DNA from 3 places in the Paenarthrobacter sp. C1 genome. Region 3 is predicted to be linked to each of the others. Evidence: predicted binding sites of a transcription regulator. Region 3 holds the regulator's gene; each other region holds the start of a gene.
The links. Region 3 encodes Rex, which represses fermentation and respiration genes when NADH is low (regulators of the CRP and FNR family bind a similar motif). Its sites were predicted from a motif close to CTTGTGAANNNNTTCACAAG; they were not measured.

Region 1 (3,271 bases), 1.2 Mb from region 3:
TGCCGCGCCTGGTCAGCAGATGCCGTGCCAACTCACCCCTGGTGTGCTTGGCGAAGTGGCTCACCACGGTGCGCTTGCCGTTCGCCTCGTTGAACACATTGACGTTCACCGTCTGTGCGGCCGGGGGAGCCCACGCTGCGGCGTAGGTGCTGGAGCGGCAGTCCACCAGCAGTTCGCCGTCGACCCGCTGGGCGAGGGCGGCGTTCAGCTGCGGCTTCCAATAGGAGGCGAGGCGTCCGACGTCGGGCAGTGCGGTTCCCATCGACAGACGGTAGGCGGGCACGTGGTCACCAAAGCCAATAGCTCCCCACAAAGCGGAAACAACCAGGATGGACTCCGTCGCCTTGCGGCGCTGGGCCGGCGTCATGCTCTTGAAGCCGAGGGCGTCGTACAAGACCCCTGAGTAGACCTGGTGCGCGGGAGCCGCCGGTTCGGCGTGCAGCCGGGTATTACGTTCGACGTCGTCCCGCAGCGAGGCGCCGACGCCCAGTAACGCCAGGGCGTCCTCGTGCGCGCTCACTGTCCCCAGAGCTTCAAGGACCTTGGCCCGGTACGGGTTCAGTTCCGGGAAGCTCAGCGACTCCCATTCGATGGCAGGTCCTTTGAGGGCGGGGGTTTTGCCTTCTGAGGGCGGCAGGAGAATCAGCACCAGTCGATATTACCGGTGACTTGGGCCGTCCTGGACGCCGGTAGACTGTACGGCGGATGGGTTGACCAGGCGGCCGCGCGTCACGAAAGTGGCTCGAGGAACGTCCGGGCTCCACAGAGCAGGGTGGTGGGTAACGCCCACTCGGGGTAACCCGCAGGCCAGTGCCACAGAGAACAGACCGCCTGCGTCCCGGTATTGCACCGGGGCAGCAGGTAAGGGTGAAACGGTGGTGTAAGAGACCACCAGCTCCCTGGGTGACCGGGGAGGCTAGGTAAACCCCACCCGGAGCAAGGCCAGACAGGACACGTTCGAGGGCTGCTCGCCCGAGTGTCCGGGTAGGCTGCTGGAGGGCGTCGGCAACGGCGTTCGTAGATGGATGGCCGCCTCTCTCTTTCCGGTAACGGAAGGGGATGACAGAACCCGGCGTATCGGTCAACCCATCCATTTATGACTCCCTGAATGACGGGCGTGTGAGTGATTTCACGCCTCCGGGACGACCATGCCCCGGCCTTCCCGCCTAGAATGGTTACTGAACGTAGATGTTCTGCCGCCGGGACTGCGTTCGCAGCCGGCGGATTTTCTTTGCTCTCGTTCAAGGCGCTGTGGGTGGACCGAAGCCCGCCGGCGCATGTGCCGCAGGACTACTCCGGGCGGCCGCCGCCATCCGCATACGAGGACGTATGTGGTTGACCCAAGGAAGGTAGTTCTGTGAGCCAGACGTCAGATTCTTGTCTTGATAAGTGGATGGGCCGGGAGGCTCTCGCCGAGGCCATGATTCCGGTGATCGGCCGGTTGTACCGGGAAAACAACGTGGTCACCAGCATCCACGGCCGGAGCTTGATCAACAAGTCCACCATGAACATCCTCAAGGCCCACCGCTTTGCACGCCGGATGAGCAACCACGAGCTCCTGCTCGAGGAGACGGCACCCCTGCTGAACGCCCTTTCCGAGCTGGAGCTCGGCGCAGCAGCCATTGATATTGCACGTTTGACGGAAAAGTACCGGGCAGAAGGCAATGGCGCCTCCCTGGATGAGTACTTGCGCTCCGAGCTCGCCGAGATCGTTGGCAAGCGCGGCGCTGACGACCGCACCAGCACCGACGTCGTTCTTTACGGTTTCGGGCGTATCGGCCGTCTGCTGGCCCGCATCCTGATCGAAAAGGCCGGTGGCGGCCACGGCCTGCGCTTGCGCGCCATCGTGGTCCGCAAGGGCGCCGACAACGACCTCGTGAAGCGCGCGAGCCTGCTGCGTCGCGACTCCGTTCACGGTTCCTTCGAAGGCACCATCCGCGTGGATGAGGAAGCCAACACCATCACCGCCAACGGCGTCCAGGTCCAGGTCATCTACTCGGACAACCCCGCAACTGTTGATTACACCGAGTACGGAATCAAGGACGCCCTGGTGGTCGACAACACCGGACGCTGGCGCGACGCCGATGGCCTCTCCCAGCACCTGCAGAGCAAGGGCGTTGCCCGCGTCCTGCTGACGGCGCCGGGCAAAGGTGACCTCAAGAACATTGTTCACGGCATCAACCACCGCGACATCAGTGACGACGACAAGATCGTCACCGCCGCATCCTGCACCACGAACGCCATCACTCCGGTGCTGAAGGCCATCAACGACAAGTTCGGCATCATTCACGGCCACGTCGAGACGGTTCACTCGTTCACCAACGACCAGAACCTGATCGACAACTTCCACAAGGGTGACCGCCGCGGACGCTCCGCTGCGCTGAACATGGTGATCACGGAGACCGGTGCCGCCAAGGCAGTGGCCAAGGCCCTTCCCGAACTGCAGGGAAAGCTGACAGGCAACGCCATCCGTGTACCCACCCCGGACGTCTCCATGGCCATCCTGAACCTCAACCTGGAGAAGGGCACCACGCGCGACGAGGTCAACGACTTCCTGCGTGAAATGTCGCTGCATTCCGATCTCCGCAAGCAGATCGATTACATCGATTCTCCCGATGTAGTCTCGACGGACTTCGTCGGCTCCCGTCGGGCCGGCATCGTCGATGGCCTCGCCACGATCTCCAACGACAAGAACCTCGTGCTGTACGTCTGGTACGACAACGAGTTCGGCTACTCCTGCCAGGTTGTCCGTGTGATGGAAGAAATGGCCGGCGTGAACCCGCCGTCGTTCCCGGCCCGGGATGTCATCGCTCCCATTGCCGTACTCGAAACGGCCGGCGCCTAGGTCCGCAGCAGTTAACACGGGTTTCCCGGCCGGGTCACTGGAAACGGCCGGGAAACCTGACCAGAATGGGTCTCATGGAAAACGAATCAACGATGGAACATGAGACCACGCTGGAGCACGCCCTGGACGTCGCCAAGGCCAACCATAAGCAAGCCCAGAAGCTTCTGGACCAAGCTGTTGCGGCCAATGCTGCCGGGGACGTCACCGACGAGCGCGTGGAACAACTGCGGGGCCTGCTGGCTCTTGCCGCCGAGGACCTCCAACGCGTGACGCGCGAGCAATAACCTGCTCTTTCACCCTCTGTGTAGTGTGACTTCTCCTACACATTGTGGATACCGACTCTGACTGTCGGGGCCGTGTCCTACGCTCGTAAGACACTGCCTGCCCCGTTGGATGGAGTCCCTTGAGCATCACCTGGTCCGCCTA
Region 2 (3,271 bases), 1.3 Mb from region 3:
CAACGCTGCCGGCCGAAAGCTGCCCACCAGCGGCTTCGGCCTGGCGTGCGGCTTCAGCTTGACGTGCGGCCTCGGCTTGGCGTGCGGCTTCAGCGGCCTTCGCAGCGTCAGCCGCCCTACCGGCGTCGAGGATTGCCTGGTCAGTGAGCCGCGACAGCTCTGCGAGAGCGGCGTTTACGGCGGCGGTATGCCGGGCATTCGCCGCGTCCTTCTCGGCAGCAGTGAACTGTTCGCTTGATGCAAATGCCTGAAGTTCCGCTCGCCCGCCCGCCATCGCTACGCCAGCAGCAGTCTGGAGCTCCGGAGAATCGAGCCTTATGAGACCGTCGGCCAATTCCGAGTTATCCAAGTACTGCGCGTCGGAGTGTCCGTACTCAAGGAAGTACCGGACATCTGCATGGTTGACGGACTTAACAGCGTCCTTAGCAGCCTGGACCACGTGCACGCCGCCCGCGGCCATGTGCTGGAAAGCACGCTGCCTGTCGTTAACAAAGGCTGCACTGTCCTGTTCGCTCGCGAGACCGTGACCATCGGCAATGAAGTCCTTGACGGCAGAGTTCCCACCCAGCAGAGCAGCCTCAGCTGCCTTCCGCACTTCAGGCGTACCCACCAATGCGAGGTCCAGTGCGGCCTGGCGGGCTTCCATGATCAGAGGATCAAGATCAGCTCCAGGGGCCGTTAGCGTCGACAGCAAAGCCGGAAGCTCGGCGGCGGCCTTTTTGAATGCAGCCTTGGCGGGCTCTTGGGATGCGAGCCGGGCTTTGTCTATGGCCTGCTTGGGCCAAGCCTGCGAGAAGCGATAGTCCCGCTCTTCCAGCAAGCGCCTCAGGTCGGTCTTCTTCGGGCCATCAACGGCGTGTCGCGCGTTCTCCAGAGCAGTCTTCGCGCGATCCGCCACGGCTGCCGAGCCAGCAGGGTTGGCTGCGATATCTGCCCTCACAGCGTCGAGTGATTTGGTGACCGTAGTCAATTTTTGGTCCTGCGCTGCGGCAACGAACTGACCGTAGCGCAGGTATGTAGCAAGGACTTCAGGGTCGTAGGTGTCCAGAGCAGCCTGCGCTCCGCGAGTGACGGCGGCAATGGGCGAATTGGTCAGATAGGTTACTGCCTCACGATCCTGGCCCTGAGCGGTCTTTTGCCAGCCTTCGAGAACGAACTCCTCGACAGCCTCACTGCCGTTGTCCAGGCTCTTGGAAGCAGCCATCCGGATGGGACCCGAGTAGTTGAGGAACCGAGTGGCCGTTATCCGCAGGTCGAGATCCCAGGCGCCGGCCCAGCCCTTTGACAGGAAGCTCGTGATCACGCTGGGGTCGTTAGTGGCCAGTATCCTGACCGCGCTCTCCCTGACATGCTCGCTCCCCCGTGTCGTCAGCTCGGTGACCAACTGCTTCCGGTCAGCTGCCAGCGCGACGTCCTGGCCGCCGTCGAGGAATGCCTGGACCGCGTCCGGCCCACCCACCAAGGCGGCAGCGGCGGCGGTGCGGATTGCGGGACCGCCGGTCTTCCAGAGCTCAACCACGCCAGCGGCGTCACTCACCCGTTCCACGAAAGGCACGGGAGCTTGCGAGGCGTTCGGAACCTCAAAATTCGGCACGTCATAGGCCTGCGCGGGTGCGGCAAAGAGCAAGGATGCCCCGGCCACTACGGCAACAACGGCAGCTGCCCAACGGCGTCGGGTAGCGCGGATTACGGAAATCATGAGTCCCCCAAGTAACAGATGCAAGAGTCAGCACAGAGTTCAAAGGGGGCGACGCGAAATGCGAGGGATGCCTGACCGTGTTGAAGAGCTGTCCGCGGTCATCATATCCGACCGGGAACTATGACTTTTACCACCCTCTGATGAGACCCACAGCATGGTGTCTGCGATCAAAGACACCAATCCCTCGTGAGTCCGATCACAAGGCCGTCAAAAGTGATCTGCTGGATAGCGATCCCCTCCCAAAGACGAGAAGGTTTTACTATGCAACAAACCAAGCTGGCTGTGGAGAGCTCTGTCCTCCAGGCCGCAGGTACGGCGCTCAGCCGAGGCCTCAACGTCCGTCACATCCGTTTCATGGCACTCGGATCCGCGATCGGCACCGGCCTGTTCTACGGCTCGGCATCCGCCATCCAAAAGGCCGGACCGGCCGTCCTGCTCGCCTACATCATCGGCGGCGCGGCCGTGTTCATGGTGATGCGCGCCCTCGGCGAAATGGCCGTCCGACACCCCGTGTCCGGCTCGTTCGGCCAATACGCGAGCCGCTACCTGGGGCCTTTCGCCGGTTTCGTAACCGGGTGGACCTACGTGTTCGAAATGGCTATCGTGGCAATCGCCGACGTCACGGCCTTCAGTATCTATATGGGCTTCTGGTTCCCACAGGTGGACAGATGGATCTGGGTGCTGGCGATCATCCTGTTCCTGGGCGCCATGAACCTGCTCAGCGTGAAGGTGTTTGGTGAGCTTGAGTTCTGGTTCTCGCTGATCAAGGTGGTGGCGATTATCGCCATGATCGTGGGCGGTGCGGCGATCATCGTGTTCGGTTTCCAAACGGGCGACGGCGGTGGCGTGGCACCGGGGCTGGGGAACCTCGTGAACCACGGCGGTTTGTTCCCCAACGGGTTCGAAGGGCTCCTGGCAGCGTTCGCCGTCGTGATGTTTGCGTTTGGCGGGATCGAAACGATCGGCATCACCGCAGGCGAAGCCGCCGACCCCAAAAAGGTCATCCCGCAGGCCGTCAACACCGTGCCCGTGCGGGTGCTCCTGTTCTACGTGCTGACTTTGGGCGTGCTGATGAGCATCTTCCCGTGGAACGAGATCGGCAGCAGCGGCAGCCCGTTCGTGCAGATCTTCGACGGACTGGGCATCCCGGCCGCTCCGCACATCCTCAACGCCGTGGTCATCACCGCCGCGCTGTCGGCGATCAACAGCGACATTTTCGGGGCCGGGCGCATCCTGTTTGGTCTGGCGCAGCAGGGCCACGCGCCCAAGAGCTTCAGCAAGATTTCCCGCCACGGCGTTCCGTGGATGACCGTGGTGATGATGGGTTGCATCCTGCTGGTGGGCGTCGTTTTGAACGCCGTCATCCCCGAAGACGTGTTCGTGCTCATTGCCTCGATCGCCACCTTCGCCACCGTGTGGGTCTGGGTGATGATCCTGGTTTCGCACGTCGCGATGAAGCGGGAGATCAAGCGCAAGGGCCTGCCGGCGTCGGAATTCGGCTCGCCGCTCTGGCCTGCTGCGTCCATCCTGACCATGGCGTTCATGGCGATGGTCATCGTGATCCTTGGAGTC
Region 3 (3,271 bases):
CTTTACTCACTGCTTCAATGCTGACGCGGTTCCAGAGATTGCGGTGCGCGAGACCGGCAGCCTTGGCCTCGTCAAGAGTGAACGGAGCGGATCCCAGTTGGGACGGAACGGGTTTCGGTATCTGCATACGGCATTGTTACCCGGATCCGGCTGTGAGCGCAGAAGTTATCCACAGGCGGGTCTGCCCTCATCCGGGGACGTGAGGGAGGGATTGGTTCAAGCCGTGGGGATGTGAGGGAGGGTTTGGTTCAAGCCGTGGGGATGTGAGGGAGGGTTTGGTTCAAGCCGTGGGGATGTGAGGGAGGGTTTGGTTCAAGCAGTGGGGATGTGAGGGAGGGTTTGGCGACGCTAGAGGCGGGGGCCGCGGAATCGTGAGAAGCCGCGCCACAGGCCGTAGATCGCCCCTCCGACGGTGGCGGCTTTGAGGCCGAGGGTTGCCGCGCGTCGGCCGGACCGGAAGTCGTATACGGGCCAGTTGTTGTCGCGGGCATGGCGTCGCAGCTTGGCGTCAGGATTGATGACGACGGGGTGCCCCACCATTGTCAAAAGCGGGATGTCGTTGGCGGAATCGCTGTAGGCCCAGCAGTGGTCCAGATCCAGGCCCTCCCGGTCGGCGACCAACTGCACGGCGACCGCCTTGGCCGGTCCGTGCAGGATGTCTCCGACCAATTTCCCCGTGTACATGCCCTCATGCACTTCACCCACGGTCCCCAATGCACCGGTGAGCCCGAGCCGGGTGGAAATTACGGTGGCAACCTCGATCGGCGTCGCCGTCACCAGCCAGACCTTACGGCCCACCCTGAGATGTTGCTCTGCGAGAGCCTTCGTTCCGGGCCAAATCCGGGACTCGATCATTTCGTCGTAGACCTCTTCGCCCAGGGCTTTGATGTCATCTACGGTGATGCCGGCCGCCAGGGTCAAGGCCGAGTCGCGAACGGCATGGACGTCCTCCATGTTCTCGCCGCGCATCACGAACTTAAATTGCTTCCAGGCGAACCCGGCCGCTTGCGGCAAGGTAAAGGCTTTGCGTTCATACATTTTGCGTGCGACGTGGAAGAGGCTCGCACCCTTCATCAACGTGTTGTCGACGTCGAAGAAAGCAGCTTCGCCGCTGTGCTTCTGCGCTTGGGCAGCAGCGGCAACGGCGACGTTCTTCTCCTCGGGCATGCCTTGAGTCTAGTCAATGGCGGGTACCCCGCGTTGAGGGCGCACTCGAAGGCCCTTACCTGTGGGGTGTGAGGGAGGGTTGGGTTGAAGGGGGTGGGGTGTGATGGAGGATCGCGGGGCGGTTACCGTTAATCACATGGCTACTCCCGACGTCGTCCTCCTCACCAAAGCTGACTGCCACCTCTGCACGGAGGCCCGCGCCGCCGTCGAACGCGTTACTGCGGGCCTCGGCTTGAGCTGGTCTGAACAGCGGATCGACGCCGACCCCCAACTTCAGGAGCGGTACGCGGACGAGATTCCGGTGGTGCTGGTGAACGGTGTCCAGCGCGATTTTTGGAAGATCGACGAGGCCCGGCTGACCCGCACCTTGAAGAAAGCCCTGGAGGGCTGAGGGTGGCCTTGCCCGTATGTAGCGGCTTTTGTTGAGTCCGGCCGGGGGTCATAGAGTGGAACAACAAAGCGACGCAATGGAGAATACCGTGACTGCGCTGGAACCGTCCGCGGAAGCACTATCCGGGGACAACGAACCTGCGGCAAAGCAGATCCCGCCCGCGGCTGTGGCCCGGATGACCCTCTATTTGCGTGCGCTGAACTCGCTCTTGGCCGAAGGAGTTGAGCGCGTCTCCTCCGAAGCGCTGGCCGAGGCGTCAGGCGTCAGTTCCTCCACGCTCCGCAAGGACCTCTCGTACGTAGGCTCGTATGGCACGCGCGGGGTCGGCTATGAAGTCCAGTACTTGAGCCGTCACATCGCCGCGGCGCTGGGTCTGACCCATGACTGGAAAGTCGCCATCGTCGGTGCCGGCAACCTCGGCAAGGCCCTGGCCCGGTATGGTGGCTTCGAGTCCAGGGGATTCGACGTCGTAGCCATCTTCGACGCGGACCCCATGGTGATAGGCAACGAGGTAGGGTGGCTGCGCGTCAGCGACTCAGCCGAACTTGAGCGGGTCCTGGAGCGAACCCACACGAACATGGTGGTGCTTGCCCTGCCGGCCACGGTGGCGCAGGCAGTGTGTGACCGGGTTATTGCTGCCGGCATCAGGAGCATCCTGAGCTTTGCTCCGGTGCTCCTGCAAGTTCCGCCGCACGTGAATCTGCGGAAAGTGGACATGGCCACGGAGCTGCAGATTCTTGCCTACCACGCACAACGGGCGCAGACCCCGGGCCAGGCTGTTTAGCCTTCGCCGGGTCCGCGCCCGTAGTGGTGTGTTTGGAACCCTGTCGCTTTAGCGTCCGGAGGGAGTCTGGTACGGGTTTCCGAACTGCGGTGTCTTGCGGAAGTACGGAGCCGACGCCGGCAGGTACAGCAGGACGATCGCTACGATTCCGAGCAGTGCTGAAAGCGTCGCCAGGCTGAGCGGCACGAGGGCAAAGATCGAGAGCGCGGCGAGGACCGTGCCGAGGATGCGAGCCCAGTTCTTGCCCTTGCGGACGTTGATGGCAACGAGTGCGTACAGGCCGGCACCAATGACACCGAGTGCAATCATGACGCCGACGATGAAGCCCTGGACGTCTTCAAAGCGGACATCCGCGGCGCCGCCGGCCGACATCTGGTCTTCGAACATGCTCCTGAAGGAGGGGTCGTTCAGTGCCGCCATGGAAATAAGGATGGAGATCAGCCAGATTGCGCCTGCGCCGACAATCAACCAGAAGGCGATGTTGACCATTTGCGGGACTGTGGCAGGACCCGGCTGCTGGCTCGGCCAGTTGGTGTCCTGACCGTACTGGGGCGCCTGGCCATAGGGCGAAGCGCCGGTCTGGCCGTACTGCGGGGCCGCTGGCGGCTGGGACTGCTGGCCGTACTGTGGTGCTGCAGGCTGGCCATATTGCGGAGCTGCCGGCGGTGGGGACTGCTGGCCGTACTGTGGTGCAGCGGGCTGCGTGCCCGGCTGCTCAGGCTGGTTGGAGTCGCCCGGGTTCGACTGCAGGTACGGCCGCCGGGATCAGCAAAGTGACCCTGCCCCCAGCGTGGTTCTGCTTCCACCGTACCCCCAGGGTCCCGCGCCGCTGCATACCACACGCAGGAATTTCAAGAGGGCAGGGAAAATCATCATGTTGGCGTACGTCTTCATGATGAAGGCCGCGGGAATCCCAGGGGATCCGGCCG

Region 1: the regulator Rex is predicted to act here: its motif matches at 1,117-1,136, upstream of ACNAOU_RS12375 (glyceraldehyde-3-phosphate dehydrogenase).
Region 2: the regulator Rex is predicted to act here: its motif matches at 1,883-1,902, upstream of ACNAOU_RS01940 (ALF repeat-containing protein).

Annotation. Positions count from the first base shown of each region.
Region 1 is NZ_CP186052.1:2,643,875-2,647,145, reverse strand. It holds gene ACNAOU_RS12385 (YaaA family protein) at 1-649, opposite strand, end outside; RNA gene rnpB (RNase P RNA component class A) at 707-1,093, shown strand; gene ACNAOU_RS12375 (glyceraldehyde-3-phosphate dehydrogenase) at 1,394-2,845, shown strand; gene ACNAOU_RS12370 (hypothetical protein) at 2,920-3,129, shown strand; gene ACNAOU_RS12365 (HNH endonuclease family protein) at 3,249-3,271, shown strand, end outside.
Region 2 is NZ_CP186052.1:385,167-388,437, reverse strand. It holds gene ACNAOU_RS01940 (ALF repeat-containing protein) at 1-1,699, opposite strand, end outside; gene ACNAOU_RS01935 (amino acid permease) at 1,961-3,271, shown strand, end outside.
Region 3 is NZ_CP186052.1:3,796,669-3,799,939, reverse strand. It holds gene ACNAOU_RS17740 (DUF559 domain-containing protein) at 1-127, opposite strand, end outside; gene ACNAOU_RS17735 (HAD family hydrolase) at 349-1,167, opposite strand; gene ACNAOU_RS17730 (glutaredoxin family protein) at 1,304-1,558, shown strand; gene ACNAOU_RS17725 (redox-sensing transcriptional repressor Rex) at 1,635-2,342, shown strand; gene ACNAOU_RS17720 (hypothetical protein) at 2,391-2,831, opposite strand.